DNA from 4 places in the Streptomyces sp. NPDC030222 genome. Region 1 is predicted to be linked to each of the others. Evidence: riboswitches for the same ligand, from Rfam matches in the RefSeq annotation. Region 1 holds a riboswitch; each other region holds the start of a gene.
The links. A riboswitch is a leader RNA that binds a small molecule or an ion and turns the genes downstream of it on or off. The one in region 1 is predicted to bind cyclic di-AMP.
Positions count from the first base shown of each region.

Region 2: linked by a shared signal. The riboswitch ahead of ACZ4Z5_RS13335 (C40 family peptidase) and the one ahead of ACZ4Z5_RS04735 (M23 family metallopeptidase) in region 1 are both predicted to bind cyclic di-AMP.
Region 3: linked by a shared signal. The riboswitch ahead of ACZ4Z5_RS05450 (M23 family metallopeptidase) and the one ahead of ACZ4Z5_RS04735 (M23 family metallopeptidase) in region 1 are both predicted to bind cyclic di-AMP.
Region 4: linked by a shared signal. The riboswitch ahead of ACZ4Z5_RS09290 (M23 family metallopeptidase) and the one ahead of ACZ4Z5_RS04735 (M23 family metallopeptidase) in region 1 are both predicted to bind cyclic di-AMP.

Region 1 covers NZ_JBVICA010000002.1:465,867-469,764, reverse strand. The annotation lists gene ACZ4Z5_RS04740 (PrsW family intramembrane metalloprotease) at 1-608, shown strand, start outside; gene ACZ4Z5_RS04735 (M23 family metallopeptidase) at 828-1,880, opposite strand; cyclic di-AMP (ydaO/yuaA leader) riboswitch at 1,891-2,027, opposite strand; gene ACZ4Z5_RS04730 (PP2C family protein-serine/threonine phosphatase) at 2,318-3,712, opposite strand; tRNA gene ACZ4Z5_RS04725 (tRNA-Met) at 3,897-3,898, opposite strand, start outside.
Region 2 covers NZ_JBVICA010000007.1:178,033-181,930, forward strand. The annotation lists gene ACZ4Z5_RS13320 (ATP-binding protein) at 41-472, shown strand; gene ACZ4Z5_RS13325 (DUF6328 family protein) at 650-1,171, opposite strand; gene ACZ4Z5_RS13330 (VOC family protein) at 1,391-1,780, opposite strand; gene ACZ4Z5_RS13335 (C40 family peptidase) at 1,914-2,390, opposite strand; cyclic di-AMP (ydaO/yuaA leader) riboswitch at 2,394-2,556, opposite strand; gene ACZ4Z5_RS13340 (hypothetical protein) at 2,890-3,195, opposite strand; gene ACZ4Z5_RS13345 (ATP-dependent Clp protease proteolytic subunit) at 3,201-3,836, opposite strand.
Region 3 covers NZ_JBVICA010000003.1:141,684-145,581, forward strand. The annotation lists gene ACZ4Z5_RS05435 (helix-turn-helix domain-containing protein) at 1-108, shown strand, start outside; gene ACZ4Z5_RS05440 (DUF6126 family protein) at 110-256, shown strand; gene ACZ4Z5_RS05445 (tyrosine-protein phosphatase) at 285-1,103, opposite strand; cyclic di-AMP (ydaO/yuaA leader) riboswitch at 1,614-1,773, shown strand; gene ACZ4Z5_RS05450 (M23 family metallopeptidase) at 1,778-2,725, shown strand; gene ACZ4Z5_RS05455 (SGNH/GDSL hydrolase family protein) at 2,869-3,672, shown strand; gene ACZ4Z5_RS05460 (STM4011 family radical SAM protein) at 3,789-3,898, opposite strand, start outside.
Region 4 covers NZ_JBVICA010000005.1:105,381-109,278, forward strand. The annotation lists gene ACZ4Z5_RS09285 (M16 family metallopeptidase) at 7-1,389, shown strand; cyclic di-AMP (ydaO/yuaA leader) riboswitch at 1,622-1,786, shown strand; gene ACZ4Z5_RS09290 (M23 family metallopeptidase) at 1,800-2,633, shown strand; gene ACZ4Z5_RS09295 (GntR family transcriptional regulator) at 2,999-3,676, shown strand.

The sequences.
Region 1 (3,898 bases):
GGCAGCGTGAACTGCGCACGATCGGAGGGGAACTGCCCGCCTACGCGCTGGCCGGCTGGCTCGGTCCTCTGGAGCCGCTCGCGCTGTCCTCGATGCGGGCGCGCTCCATGGCGCGTGCCTTCGCGGCCCGCACGTACGGCGGCACGGCGGCGGCGAACGCGGTCGGCGAGTACGAGGCGTGCGCGACGGCGCTGGCGTTCCTGCGGCACCGGGCGCGCCGGGAGTCTCCGGGCCCGGACTTCACGGCCAGGGAGCAGGAACTGCTGCACCACCTGTGGCACCGCAGGAACGTCGCCGGCCCGGCACTGGCGTACGCGGCGCAGGCCTCGGGCCGGGTCGTGTTCCCGGGGTCGCTCCCGCCCGCGTTCCCGGCGCCCCATGGCCGGCCGGCGCCGTACGCCCGGCCCGCGCCCTACTCCCAGCCGGTGCCCGGCCGGTACGCACCGTGGCAGGCAGGACAGGCGCCGGGCCCGTTCCCCGACCAGGGCGCGTCACATCCGGGCCCGTTCCCCCACCAGGGCCCGTCACATCCGGGCCCCTACCGGAACCCGGCACCGCACCCGGTACCGCACGGCCACCCGGGAGGGAATCCGTATCTGCGGGACTGACGTCCGCACCTGCGGGCCGGAGTGGGGGTGCCGCTCAGACGCGGCCGGAGTACCGAAAAGCCCGGGACAACCGACAAGCCCGGGACGACCGAGGATCCGGGGACGACGGAGGATCCGGGGACGACGGAGGATCCGGGGACGAAAAGACCGGCAGCCCAGGCGTCGGGGGGAGTGCGCCAGGGCTGCCGGGGTTCGAGGGCGGGGCTCAGTGCGTACGGATCAGGGGGTGAGGCCCTTGCTGCGCATCCAGGCCATCGGGTCCAGGGTGCTGCCGCCGGACGACTTGACCTCCATGTGGAGGTGCGGGCCGGTGACATTGCCGGTCGCGCCGACGCGGCCGATGGTCTGGCCGGTGGAGACCTGGCCGGAGGTGACGGTCATGGAGGACAGGTGGCAGTACCAGATCTCCGTGCCGTCGCTGAGCTCGAGCACGATCCGGTAGCCGTAGGCGCCGGACCAGCCGGCCGACTTGATCGTACCGCCGTGCACGGCCTTGACCGGCGTACCGGTCGGGGCGGCGAAGTCCAGTCCGGTGTGGTAGCCGGAGGACCACATGGACCCGGACTGACCGTAGGTGGAGGTGATCGTGTACGAGGAGGTGGGCAGCGAGTAGCTCGCCGCGAGCTTGGCGAGACGCTCGGCCTCGGCCTTCTCCGCAGCGGCCTTCTCGGCGGCCGCCTTCTCCTCGGCGGCCTTCTTCGCCGCTGCTTCCTGCTTCGCCTTGGACTCGGCTGCGGCCTTGTCGGCGGCGGCCTTCTCCGCGGCCTCGGCGGCCGCGGCCTCCGCGCTTGCCTGCTGCTGCTCGGCCTGCTGGAGGATCCGGGCGCGCAGTGCCTCACCGGCGTCGGTGCTGCCCTGCTTGATGTCCGCGTCGGTGACTCCGGCGGAGGTGAACGGGGTGGCGGCGACGACCTCGTCCGGCTTGGGTGCCGCCTTGCTGTCGTCCTCGAGCAGGGAGCCGATGCCCGGAATGGACTCGGCGTCCGGGAGGTCGGGCAGCGAGATGGAGACCGGGGGCTTGTCCTGCGCGGTGGCGAGGCCACCCGCGCCGACGGCCGCGATCACACCGACGCCGAGGACTGTGGAGCTGCGGGCCAGACCGCCGCGCTGCTTGGCGACCCGGTGCCTGCCGCGGACGGGCCTGACGGTCTCCGCGGAGGGGTTCCACTCCTCCCACGTCTCGTTCTCGGCCGGGCCGGTCCCGTAGACGGATGCGAGGGACGCGGAACCGGCGAGAGCCGTGGGGGCTTCGGCAGGCCTGTTGGACGCCACGAAGGCGCGCTCCTTTCCTTCCCTTCGCCTACCGGGTTAGCTGACGGGTTCGGAGCAGGAAGGTCTCCTACGGGCCTCGAAAGGCGCCCGATTCACCCCAAGTTGGTGGTTCCCCGGTTCCCTTGCGGGATTCGGCGCATGTGCGCACGGTGCCGTCCGGCGACGGCTGGGACGACCGCGCTGCGTTATCGAACGTTAATAGACAGCGGGGTCCGATTCCAAGCGCTTCCCAGTGATCGTTAAGAGCTTGGGCCTGAACTTATCCGGACATACACTCTCAGATGCGGTCGAGTTGACGGTAATTCAGTTGCGCATCCACCCCGCCAGTTCCTGACGGTGCATCAATTGTTATGCGCACGGGTGCCACGCGATTACGGAGCGTGGCAACGATGCGGGGCGGGGGTGGCTGCGCACCAGCAACTGCGGCACCACGGACGTCATGGGGCTGCGGGGATCGCCCTGCCCCGGTCCGGCCGCTGTTCCGCCGGGCTCGCCACCGCCAGCAGCGCCATGTCGTCCGTCGAATTGCCGCCTGTGTACTGGTTCACATCGCCGACGAGGACGTCGAGGAGGTCCTGCGGTCCGTCGAAGGTCCGGTCGGCCAGCCGGGCCTGCGGATCGTAGAAGTCCCCCCGCTCGTCCCGGGCCTCCGACAGGCCGTCCGTGTAGAACAAAAGCGTCGAACCAGGTGGAAAGGGTGTCTCGTCCGTCCGGCCCGACCAGGAGACCAGCTCCGACATTCCCAGTGGCAGCGCCGGCTCGGTGGGCGCCAGCACGGTCAGCGTCCCGTCCGCGTGGAGCATCAGCGGCTCCGGATGCCCGCGGTTCACCAGGCGTACGACGGACCCGCCCGGCGGGATCTCCGCCAGGACGGCCGTGGCGAAACCCTCGGCCTCCTCGGTCCTGGACCGTCGCGTGCCCTCCCGGCCGAGCGCCTGCTCGAGCCGGCGCGCCACCGCGTCGAGGCTGCTCTCCCGCGCCGCGGCCTCCCGGAACGCGCCGATGAGGACGGCCACCGCCGCCACCGCCTCCATGCCCTTGCCCCGTACGTCCCCCAGGACCAGCCGCACCCCGAAGGGGGTGTCCTGCACCGCGTACAGATCACCCCCGATGAACGCGTCCTCCTGCGCCGCCTCGTACCGCGCGGCGACCCGGAGTCCGCCGATCCGGTCGAGCGGGGTCGGCAGCACCGCCCGCTGGGCCGTCTCCGCGATCACCCGTGCCGAGGCCAGCCGCTCCCCGCTGCGCCGCACCACCCGGTTGATCACCATGGCGAGCACCGCCACCGTCACCACGGTCGACAGCTCCGTCGCCCACTCCGCGCGGGCTTCCGGACCGTGCAGGAAGGCCAGCAGCAGCACGGCGAGCACCGAGGTCACGCCGGTGACGACCGTGACGAGGAACGAGAAGAACGGTGCCGCGATCAGCGGAGCGGCGGAGAAGAAGGGGGCGGCGGTGACTTCGGCCGGGGTGGCGAGGTCGATGACGATGCCCGCGACGATGAGGAGGACGGGGAGGGCCCGGACGAAGCGCCCGGCGCCACGACGGGAACCGTCACCGTCATCGGAGGGGTCGCTGCCGGTCGCACCGCCGGCCGCACCGGTCGCACCGGTCGCGTGGCCGGTTGCCCGGGAACGGTCGGCGGCCGCGGGGCGGTCGGCGGCCTGTGGGCTGACCGTCCCGTGGAGGGCCGACCCACGCCGCGTGTTCTCCGGCGCGCCGCCGCCCGGACCCTTTCCGCGGCCGTTCCGCCCGCTCGGGCCCTCGCCGTCGTCGGGGTTCCTCCTGTCGTCGTTCAGGTCGTTCCCGTCGTTCCTGCCCAGTCCGCCCACGGCTGCGGACGGTACCGCGCCGCGTCCGGAGTGGCCGGAGCCGCGCCGAACGACGAGCGGGCCTCGGCCATCCGGACTACCCGTCGGTGGCCCTGCGTCCGTGCCCCTGCCGTCCGAGCCTCTGTGCCGCCCCTGTACGCACGAGGGCCCGGATCCTCATGGATCCGGGCCTCGTGATCATCAGTA
Region 2 (3,898 bases), on a different contig from region 1:
AGCGATCCGGGCGGCCCGGTGGGAAAGGGACAGCGTCGCCATGGCAGACCACCAGGAAGCATCCGTCACCCTGCCGAGCGACCCGGCCTCGGTCCCCACCGCCCGAAGATTCGTGAGCGAACTCCTCACCCGGTGGGGCCTGCCCGACGACGCCGAGACCGCCGACTCCGTCCGGGTGATCGTCTCCGAACTCGCCACCAACGCGGTCCAGCACACCTTCGGACAGTCCCCGACCTTCACCGTCGACGTACGGCTGGAACGCGACGAACTCCTCTGCATCGGGGTGACCGACAGCCACCCCCGACTGCCCCGACGGCTTCCCGCGGCGGTCCAGCAGGACAACGGCCGGGGAATGGTCATCATCCGCTGGCTGACGGCGGAGTCCGGCGGCCGGCTGTGGGTCACTCCCACGGCGGACGGCGGGAAGACCGTCCGCATCTCCCTGCCCTGGCCGCTCGTCGTCCGGCCCTGAACGGGTCTGGTCCGCTCGGCCCGGCCCCGATCTGGTCCTCTCGGACCGGGCTCCGGCCGTCGTCGCGCTCGCCGTCGCATGGTTCACGGTGGTGGCGCTGCCAGCCACCCCGCTCGGTGACCGGCTGGGCAGGGCCACGCGCGGCATGGGCGGTGGAACGTGTCGGCGGGGCGGCGCTCACCGCTCTGGGGCCGACCCTGGTGGCCGGTCCCGCGATGCTGTGATGAGCCCCCGCCCGATCAGCCTCGGCAGCACGCCCCACAGCGCTACGAACAGCAGGACGGTGCACAGCCCGCATACGATCCCCCAGGTCCGGCCGAGCGTGACGTCCACGACGAGCAGGACCGAACCCGCGAGGGCGAGTGCGAGGACCGCCATCCCGAAACGTGCGAGTTGCGACGAGACCACCACGATCTGTGGTTTGGCGCCCTGCTGGAACAGCATGCGGTGCACCGCGGCGGGCGCCGTGAGCAGCGCCGTGGCCACGACTGCCAGCAGCAGGGTGACCACATAGGTGGTGACCTGGTAGCTGTCGAGGGAGGGGAAGCGCTGGGTGAACGCGAGCGTCAGCAGGAAGGCGAAGAGGATCTGCACACCCATCTGCGTGACGCGCAGTTCCTGCAGCAGCTCGTTGAAGTTGCGGTCGGCGCGTTCGAGGCGGGTTTCGTGCCGGCTTCCGCGGGGTTCGTCGTCAGCCATACGGTGACGGGTACCCCGCAGTGATGCAGAGATGGGTGCCTGGCGCCGATGATTCCACCGGATGCGGCGCGAGGGGTCCGCGGCGCGTCCCGGGCCATGTTTCGTGGTGCGGACCGGGCCGTGTTCACGTGGTGCGGGCGGGGCCACGTGCCCCGTGGTGCGGGCCGGGCCGAGTCCCGCCGCGCCGCGGACCGGACCTCGGACGTCGAGGACCGGACCTCAGACCAGGCCGCGCTCCGCCGCGCTGCGCTCGACGCAGAACTCGTTGCCCTCGGGATCGGCCATGACGACCCAGCCCAGGCCGTCGTCGGTGCGCCGGTCGTCGACGATCCGCGCGCCGAGCGCGCCGAGCCGGGTCACTTCCGCGTCCCGGGTGCCGGTGGGCGGCTGGATGTCGAGGTGGACGCGGTTCTTGACCGTCTTGTCGTCGGGCACGCGGATGAACAGCAGTCCGGGCGCCTCCGGCCGGTCCGATTCGAGCAGGACCTCGTCGTCCTCGGGCTCCGAGTCCACCAGCGGATAGCCGGTGAGGGCCGCCCAGAACTCGGCGACCCGGTACGGATCGCGTGCGTCGAACGTGATGTGGCGTACGGGGTTGAGGCCTGACACGGGACTCCTCGGGGAACGCGGTCGTCGGTGACGGATCGTCACGGCCGCTGGGCGAACAGGGCGGACGTTCCGCAACGGACCGCGGGGACGGCTCGGGCAACCGCCAACGTACCGTCCCCGCCTGCGCGTCGGGCTAGCGTACGCGTCCGTAGAGGACCTTGGAGGACCAGATCTTCTCCAGCTTCACATGGGAGCCGGTCTTGGGAGAGTGCCAGATCCTGCCGTTACCGGCGTATATCCCCACGTGGTAGACGTGCCCGCCGGAGTGGAAGAAGACGAGGTCACCGCGCTGTCGGCTGGACGCCGAGATATGCCGCGTCCTGTTGTACTGCGCCTGGGCGGTGCGCGGCAGGGACTTGCCCGCCTTCTTGTACGAGTAGAGCGTCAGGCCCGAGCAGTCGAACCGGTTCGGTCCCGCGGCGCCGTACTTGTAAGGGGAACCCTTCTTCGACGCGGCGACCTGGAGCGCCTTCGTCGCATGGGCCGTCACGGCGTGGGCCTCGGTCGCCCCTCCGGGTGCCACGATGGTGGCGCCCACGGCGGCGAGTGTCAGAGCGGAAGCGGCACCGGCTCGGGACAGCAGGAACGGAATGTTGATCTGCGCAGACATGCGCAACCCTTCGTCAGCCGCCTGTGAAGGATGACCTGTCGGGTTCGGGCAGGCGAAGATGCCCGGCCGCTGGCGCGGCTTCACCCCAAGGGACGGCGTACTTCCCGTCCCGTCGTGCTTGGGTCCTCCACTCCTGCCGATGCAATCGAGTCGACCTGAATCCGGGACGGCGGCAGGACTCGGCGTCCGCCCGGACCGCCCCGCCGCGGTGGCGGGGGCTTGTCGTCCCAGGGATCTTGACTCATCACTTGCCGGATTTCCGAGTCGAAACGGCGGTTTGTGAGGCTCCTCACGACTGATCCGTTCGAGTGGACAGGGGCGATTCGGGACATCTCGCAGAGGGTGTGACCATGGCTGTACCAGCACTGGAGCCAAGTGTTCCGCTTCCCGATCGCCCAGGCCGCGCAAGTCGACTGGCACAGAATCAGAAGCTATGCAATCACTCGTTCGGAGGAATCAGGCTGGTGCATCTGAGCGAACCCCGAGTCCACGGCGCGATTCAACTCGCCGAAGAGGGCGGCACGGTGAGCCGTGCCGCTCTCCGCTCCCCGTCCAACACCCGCAGGGCTTGTGCCAATGTGACGGTATACAGATGTGACTCGCCGCGCTCATGCATCAGGGCGAGCGCGTCCCGCAGCGCCGCCGAACGGCCGACGAGCGCCTGCGCCGCCCGGAGCGCATGGTAGGTGTCCGTCCCGCGGGCGGGGTTGATCCGGCCCAGCAGGTCCACCACTTCGAGATACCGGTCGATGACATCGCCCTCGGCGCGGGTCAGGGCGGGCAGGCGAGGGAGCTCGGGCACCACCTGCCTCACCGTCCGCCGAGCGGGCCCGACGCGGGCTTCCGGCTCGTCATGACCGCGTCGATCAATCCGTAGGCGCGGGCGGCCTCAGCCTCGAACACCGTTGTGCGGTCGAGGACTTCGGTGACCAGGTCCGGGCTGCGCCCCGTGTGGCGCCCCAGCAGTCGGGCGACGGTCGCCCGCCCGCGCAGCAACTCCGCGGCATGGACCTCCAGATCGGACGGGGTGCCGTGCAACGGCTCCTCGAGAGAGGGCTGCTGGAGCACCACCCGGGTACTGGGCAGCGCGAAGCGCTTGCCGGGCGTGCCGGCTGCGAGCAGCACTGCCGCCACCGAGCCGCACTGGCCCAGGCAGACCGTCTCCACGTCGCAGGTGACGAACTGCATCGTGTCGTGGATCGCCGTCATCGCCGTGACCGAACCGCCCGGCGCGTTGATGTAGAGCGAGATGTCCCGGTCCGCTGCGGCGTGCTCCAGATGCATGAACTGGGCCATCACGTCGTTGGCGACGGCGTCGTCGATGACGGTGCCGATCACGACGATCCTCTCCTGGAGCAGCTTCGAATACGGGTCGAGGGTGCGGACTCCGTTCGCGGTGCGCTCCGTGAACTCCGGCAGGACGTAGCGGGCGGCGGGACGGTTCATTGGCCAGCCTCTCCTCTTGCGCGCTGTGGCAGCGGCAGCGACCTCTGTAAAAAATGTACAGG
Region 3 (3,898 bases), on a different contig from region 1:
ACCCCCGAGGGTGCCGAGCTGCTGTTCGTCCACACCCTGCTGCAGACCGCCGCCTCGGGACTCTGTCTCGGCGACGGCGGCTCACAGCACAGAACCCGGGAGATCTGACATGCCGGAAGACAAGTCCGCAGCCCGCCGCTACGTCGAGGAGCGCATCCCGCGCGGTCTGGCGATCCGCCTCTTCGTGTACATCGTGGCGGGCCATCTCTTCGCGGCCTTCGTCTATCTGCTCTTCACCCTGGGCGCGCAGCGCTGACCCGGGAGGCCGGACCCGCCGGCCGTCGTCAGCCGCCGTCGACCAGCCGCTCGCGGAGCCGCTCACGTGTCTCCGGGGCCAGGCCCAGGCCGTCGGTGAGGTAGCGCCCGGTCGAGCCCCAGGTCTCCTCGATGGCGGTGAACGCCGAGGCCAGATACTCGCTGCGGGCGTCGAACAGGGGGCTGAGCAGTTCCATCACCTCGTCCGGGATGGTGGCCGTGTGGTCCCCGCCGCGGTGCACCTTGTAACGGCGGTGCGGGTCGTTGGACTTGAGGTAGTCGGCTTCGATGGCGTCCCGCTCGACGCCGACGGCGAGCAGCGTCACCGCGATCGACAGGCCCGCGCGGTCCTTGCCGGCCGCGCAGTGCATCAGGGCGGGGACGCTGTCCTCCGCCAACGCGTGAAGGACGCGGCTGTGTTCGGCAGTGCGCTGCGTGATGATCTCGCGGTAGGAGTCGGACATGCGCTTCGCCGCCTTGCCGTCGGCGAGGATGTCACGCAGTTCGTCGATGCTCCCGTCGCGGACCATCTTCCAGAACTCGGCGCCGTCGGCCGGGTCGGACAGCGGGATGTTGACGTTCCGCACGCCCGGCAGGGCGACGTCGGGTCCCTCCAGCTTCTGGTCGGCGGAGTTGCGGAAGTCGAAGATCGTGTGCAGCCCCAGTGCGGCGAGAAACGAGGCGTCGGTGTCGGTGGCGTGCGCCAGGTGCCCACTGCGGTAGAGCCGTCCGTAGCGGATCCTCCTGCCGTCCACGGTCGGCAGTCCGCCCACGTCACGGAAGTTCCGCACTCCGGCGAGCTCGGGCTCGCGCTCGGCCGACGACACCTGCGGAATCTGCTGCGTCACGGGGGCTCCTGAAGTGTCCCTGCCGGCGGCGCCTGATCGCCGTGGCTTTGTCAGACGATACGACACAGGTTCCTCGGGCAACCTTCTCGAGGTGCGCAAAGCCCCTTCGCGCCCCCGACGGCGCCCCGGGCGGCGTTCCGGGTCGTCTTCCGGATGGCCTTCCCGACGACCTTCCGGATGGAAAAGCCGAATCAGGGTGAACTGTCCGATTTGAGGGTTTTTAGAGTGAACTCTCCATAAGGCTCCATATCTGTAATGGGGAGGGAATTCCCGGTATCGGCCCGGGTGAGCAGGATCTCATCTGTGACGGTATGTGTCCGTCCTGGGGGCCCAAGTCCCAAGGGTCGCATTGGTTTCAATGATCGGAAATAAACGGAGTGTCACCGGAATTCCGGCATGATTTCCGCTCTGCTATGCCGTACCGAAAATGCACTCCTTGTCCGTGCCGCCCCATTCGTTTAGCGTCGCCGTCGAATCCGGGCGGACCGCCGAATCCTGCCGCCGCCCGGAATACCGCACCCACCACCTTTGCGGCAGGAGCGGGGGAACCAGGTAAGCCGCCGTGCCGGTGTCCGCACCGGGACGGCTCGGGGTGAAGTCGCGCCTCGGCGCGGCCGGGCATCTCCAGCCCGAACCCGACAGCTCACCTCGCAGGCGCAGGAGAGGAATGCGCCATGCCCAAGGGCAAGCACCGTCGTCCCAAGTCCACGCCGATCACCCGCGGCTTCGTCGCGGCCGGCACCGGTGGCGCCGCACTCGCCATCCCGCTCATCGGCACCGTCGGAGCCCAGGCCGCCGCCCCCGCGGCCGCCCCCGCCGTGGCACCCCGGCACATCGCCGCAGTCTCCGCCCCGGCGACCGTCAAGGCCGCCGCTCCGCAGGCCGCACCGAAGACCTACCGCGTGGTCCCCGGCGACTGCCTGTCGAAGATCGCCGAGCAGCACGAGGTGCGCGGCGGCTGGATGCGGCTCTACAACGACAACCGGCGTGTCATCGGCGGCGACCCCGCTCTCATCCAGCCGGGCACCAAGCTCACCCTCGGCGCCAAGAACCAGGCCGGCCGCAACCGGGCCGCCACTACGCCGACCCGCACCGCGTGGGCCCCCGCCAAGTCCGCTCCCGCCCAGGTCGCCGCTCCCGCGAAGGCCGCCCCTGCCGAGTCCAAGCCCGCCGCGCCCGCCGGTGCGGCAGGCGACACGGCCGCCGCCCCGAGCGCCGCCGGCTTCGTGGCCCCGGTCGCCGCGCAGGTCACCACCCCGTACCGCATGGCGGGCGCCATGTGGTCCAGCGGCTACCACACCGGCGTGGACTTCGCCGCCCCCACCGGCACCAGCGTCAAGGCCGTCGGCGCCGGCACCGTCGTCTCGGCGGGCTGGGCCGGCGCGTACGGCAACCAGGTCGTCATCAAGCACGCCGACGGCCGCTACTCGCAGTACGCCCACCTGTCCTCCCTCTCCGTCTCGGCGGGGCAGACCGTGCGCCCGGGCCAGCAGATCGGCCTGTCCGGCAGCACCGGCAACTCCTCCGGTCCGCACCTGCACTTCGAGATCCGGACCACTCCGGACTACGGCTCGGACCTGGATCCGCTGGCCTACCTCCGCCAGCACGGCGTCACCATCTGACGCAGGAACGCGGACCGTTCGGCCTGCCGGGTACCTCGCGGTATTCCCGGCAGGCCGAAACCGTTCGGGTGGTCTATCTCACCCGTCGTCAACCCCTCCTTACGGTGGCGTAGGTCACTTCCAGGGGTGAATGATGTGTCGATGTGGCAGACGATTCGAGATCAACACACCAGGACAGAACCGTCATCGGGTCGTACGCGGCTGTCGGTGACAGCTTCACCGAAGGAGTCGGCGACCCCGGCCCCGACGGTCGGTTCGTCGGATGGGCCGACCGGTTCGCCGTGCTCCTCGCCGACCGGCTGCCCGAGAACAACGACACCTTCCGGTACGCCAACCTCGCCGTGCGCGGCAGGCTGCTCGACCAGATCGTCGCCGAGCAGGTGCCCCGGGCCAGGGAACTCGCCCCGGACCTGGTGAGCTTCTGCGCCGGCGGCAACGACATCATCCGGCCCGGCAGCGACCCCGACGACGTCGCCGAGCGCTTCGAGCGGGCCGTCGCCGACCTCACGTCCGCCGTGGGCACCGTCATGGTCACCACCGGCTTCGACACCCGCGGAGTGCCGGTCCTCCGCCATCTGCGCGGCAAGATCGCGACCTACACGGCGCACGTCCGGGCCATCGCCGACCGGTACGACTGCCCGGTGCTCGACCTGTGGTCCCTGAAGTCCGTCCAGGACAGGAGGGCCTGGGACGACGACAGGCTGCACCTCTCGCCAGAGGGGCACACCCGCGTCGCCCTCCGGGCCGCCCAGGTCCTCGGGCTCGACGTTCCCGCCGACCCCGACCAGCCCTGGCCCCCGGAGCCGCCGCGGGGAACGCTCGAGGTGCGGCGCGACGACATCCAGTGGGCCCGGGAACACCTGGTGCCCTGGATCGGCCGCCGGCTGCGCGGCGAGTCCTCCGGGGACCGCGTCGAGCCGAAACGCCCGGACCTCCTGCCTCTCTGATCCGACCGTCCCGCCGCGCGCGCCCGAGGATCCCGCCGGACGCCGGCCCGGTGCCCCGCAGGCGATCAGGCCGGTCGGTCCTCTCCTGCCGGACCCGCCCCGGGGAGGTGCACCGGTCAGGGCACGGCGGGGTGCCCGAGGCCGTCCGCCGGGGCCGCGGGAATCCGCTCCAGGACACCGCCGGCGAAGACGTCGTAGAGCGGCAGCGACTCCAGGTGCACATAGC
Region 4 (3,898 bases), on a different contig from region 1:
GTGACCATGGAATTCCACCCGCAGCCGCAGGCCGGCACCGCCAAGCCGTGGGCCTTCCCCGCCCCCGACCGCAGTGTCATGCCCAACGGTCTCACCGTGCTGCGCTGCCACCGCCCCGGCCAGCAGGTCGTGGCCGTCGAGATCCTCCTCGACGCCCCGCTGGACACCGAGCCCGAGGGCCTCGACGGCGTCGCCACCATCATGGCGCGCGCCTTCTCCGAGGGCACCGAGAAGCGGTCGGCCGAGGACTTCGCCGCCGAGCTGGAGCGCTGCGGCGCCACCCTCGACGCACACGCCGACCACCCGGGCGTGCGCATCGCCCTGGAGGTGCCGGTCTCCCGGCTGTCCAAGGCGCTGGGCCTGATCGCCGAGGCGCTGCGCGAACCGGCCTTCGCCGACAGCGAGGTGGAGCGGCTGGTCCGCAACCGCCTCGACGAGATCCCGCACGAGACGGCCAACCCGGCCCGCCGTGCCGCCAAGGAACTCTCCAAGGAGCTCTTCCCGGAGAACTCCCGGATGTCCCGCCCGCGGCAGGGCAGCGAGGAGACGGTGGAGCGCATCGACGCCGCCATCGTCCGCGCCTTCTACAGCGACCACGTCCGCCCGGCCACGACCACGGTCGTGGTCGTGGGTGATCTGACCGGTACGGACCTGGACGCGATCCTCGCCGACAGCCTCGGTGCCTGGACCGGTGACAAGGCCGAGCCACGGCCCGTGCCGCCCGTCGTCGCCGACGACACCGGCCGCGTGATCATCGTGGACCGCCCGGGCGCCGTGCAGACCCAGCTGCTGATCGGCCGTGTCGGCACGGACCGGCACGACCGGCTCTGGCCGGCCCAGGTGCTCGGTACGTACTGCCTCGGCGGCACCCTCACCTCCCGCCTGGACCGGGTGCTGCGCGAGGAGAAGGGCTACACGTACGGCGTGCGGGCCTTCAGCCAGGTGCTGCGCTCCGCGCCGCCGGCGTCCGTCACGGGGCCGGCGGGCGCCGCCATGCTCGCGATCAGCGGCTCGGTGGACACCCCGCACACCGGCCCCGCGCTCCAGGACCTGTGGACGGTGCTGCGGACCCTCGCCGCCGAGGGCCTGACGGACGCCGAGCGCGATGTCGCCGTGCAGAACCTCGTCGGGGTCGCCCCGCTCAAGTACGAGACGGCGGCAGCCGTCGCCGGCACGCTCGCCGACCAGGTGGAGCAGTACCTCCCGGACGACTACCAGGCGCAGTTGTACGCCCGCCTCGCCGAGACCGGCACGGTCGAGGCGACCGCCGCCGTCGTCAGCGCCTTCCCGGTGGACCGTCTGGTGACGGTCCTGGTGGGCGACGCGGCGCAGATCGAGGAGCCCGTCAAGGCTCTCGGCATCGGTGAAGTCTCCGTCGTCAGCGGCTGATTGACGGTCCGTCGGCTCCCGCCGGCCGACCGGACTGCCCGCTGTGCCGGCGACCGGGCCCCGGTGGACGACGTCCACCGGGGCCCGTCGTTTGTCCGTTTTGTTGCGGAGGCCGCCTGTCTGCCCTGTGGCGTGCGCTACAAAAGACCGTGTCTGTTTGGTGATTAAAAGGTGACCCGTCTAGCGTCGGTGGAGCTGTTCGTCCAATGCACCTCGTCGCAGCCGCGGCACCGGACAGCCATCGCCGAATCCCCGTACGGCGCGAGCCAGGGGAGCCGGGGACCCAACTGCGCGTCCCCTGGGGTGAATCGGGTGCCTTCGCCCGCGGAGGCAGCCGTAGGAGACCTTCCTTCTCCGAACCCGTCAGCTAACCCGGCAGGCGACAGGGAAGGAAAGGACCAGCTCTCTTCATGGCGTTCACCCGTGCCACCGGGAAGCACCGTCGCCCGAGCCGTATGACCCGCAAGGGTGCGAACATCGCAGGCATTGCCGGAATCGCGACCACCGGCGTCGTCGGCACCCTTGCCTCCCCGGCGCTGGCCGTCGACGGTCCGGCTCCGGTCACCGTCGAGGACACGGGGCTGTCCCAGGCGCTCGTCATCGACGACTCGCTGGCCACCGAGATCGACGCCCAGGCCGACGCGCAGGAGCAGGCCGCCGTCCAGGACCACGCCGCGGTCCTCGCCAAGGCGGAGGCCAAGCGCAAGGCGGAAGCCCAGGCGAAGGCCGAGGCCCGGGCCAAGGCGGAGCGCGCGGCCGCCGAGGCCAAGGAGCAGCGGGACGTCGGGACGCGCGCCGCCCGCGCGGCGGAGCGCACCAGCCTCTCCGGAAACTTCTCGGGGTACGTCTCGCCGGTCGCCGGTTCGTACGTCAGCACCCAGTACAAGGCCGGCGGTGCGGCCTGGTCCTCCGGCAGCCACACCGGTGTCGACTTCCACGCCGCGTCCGGCACCTCGGTCCGCGCGGTCGGCGCCGCCACCGTCGTCGAGGCCGGCTGGGGCGGCGCGTACGGCAACAACGTCGTCCTGAGGATGGCGGACGGCACCTACACCCAGTACGGCCACCTGTCGTCGATCTCCGTCTCGGTCGGCCAGCAGGTCGCCGCCGGCCAGCAGATCGGTCTGTCCGGCTCCACGGGCAACTCGAGCGGCCCGCACCTGCACTTCGAGGCGCGCACCAGCGCGGAGTACGGCTCCGACATCGACCCGGTCGCCTACCTGCGCAGCCACGGCGTCGCCCTCTGACGCACGGCCTCCGCCTCGCCCCACCGGTCCAGGGGCACGCATGGCCGAAGACCCCGGCGCTCCGTCCGCCGGGGTCTTCGTCGTGTGCCCCCCGCGGTCGCGTCCCGTGGGTAGGGCGTCGTGTGGATAGGGCGTCCTGCGTGTCGGGCGAGCCGCGGGCCGGGCGTCCTGCGGGTCAGGGTGTCCCCGTGGGGGATTCGCCCGCGGGGCCGCAGCCGGACGGACGTCCCGGGTCCCCGGCATCGCGATGGCCAAAACATTTCCAGAAATCATCGAGTCCTTCGGAAATTCCCGCACCCTGCAATAGAGTCGAGGAAACGGTGGTCTGCGACCGCGTTTCGCGGGGATTAAACGGAGGTTCGGGCATGCGCATTCCGGCGCATTCGGTATGCACGGCCATCCGGGACGACATCGTCGCCGGGGTCTTCGAGCGCGGCAGCCGGCTGACCGAGGAACTGCTCGCACGCCGCTACGGCGTCTCACGGGTCCCGGTGCGGGAGGCCCTGCGCACGCTGGAGTCGGAGGGTTTCGTCACCACCCGCCGGCACGCGGGGGCGTGCGTCGCCGAGCCGACCGAGCGGGAGGCCGCCGACCTACTGGAGGTCCGCATGCTGCTGGAGCCGCTGGGTGCCGCGCGGGCCGCGCAGCGGCGCACCGAGGCCCACCTCAAGGTCCTGCGCGGTCTGGTCAGGCTCGGCCAGGAGCGGGCCCGCAGCGGTCAGAGCGAGGATCTGCGGTCCCTCGGCGGCTGGTTCCACGAGACGCTGACCCAGGCCTCGGGCAGTCCCGGGCTGATCGCGCTGCTCACCCAGCTCCGCCACAAGATCGCGTGGATGTACTCCGTCGACCAGTCGGACCGGCCCGTGGACGCCTGGGCCGAGCATGGCGCCATCGTGGACGCGGTCGCCCGGGGCGACGCGGAGCGGGCCCGCTCGCTGACCGCCCGGCACACGGAGCGGGTCGCCGCGGCGCACCGGCTCCGCCGCGCGGACCGCGTGAGGACTTCGCAACATCCCGTAAACACCGCGGGCCTCTGTCATTAACAAAAGCACCGTATACAAAGACGGGGCAATCGGAGTGCATTCGGGTGCGGTGGATTCTTCCGCCATTCCCGGGATGTGCCGGACAGCGATGAGCCGTGGTTCCCGAATTTCGGGGCCACGGCTCTCGCGGTATTTCCTGGGTCATTCCCGGACCGTTCCCGGACGGCACCGGCCTCGGCCGGCGGAAACGGTCCGTCGACGGCAGCGGTCCGTCGACGGCGA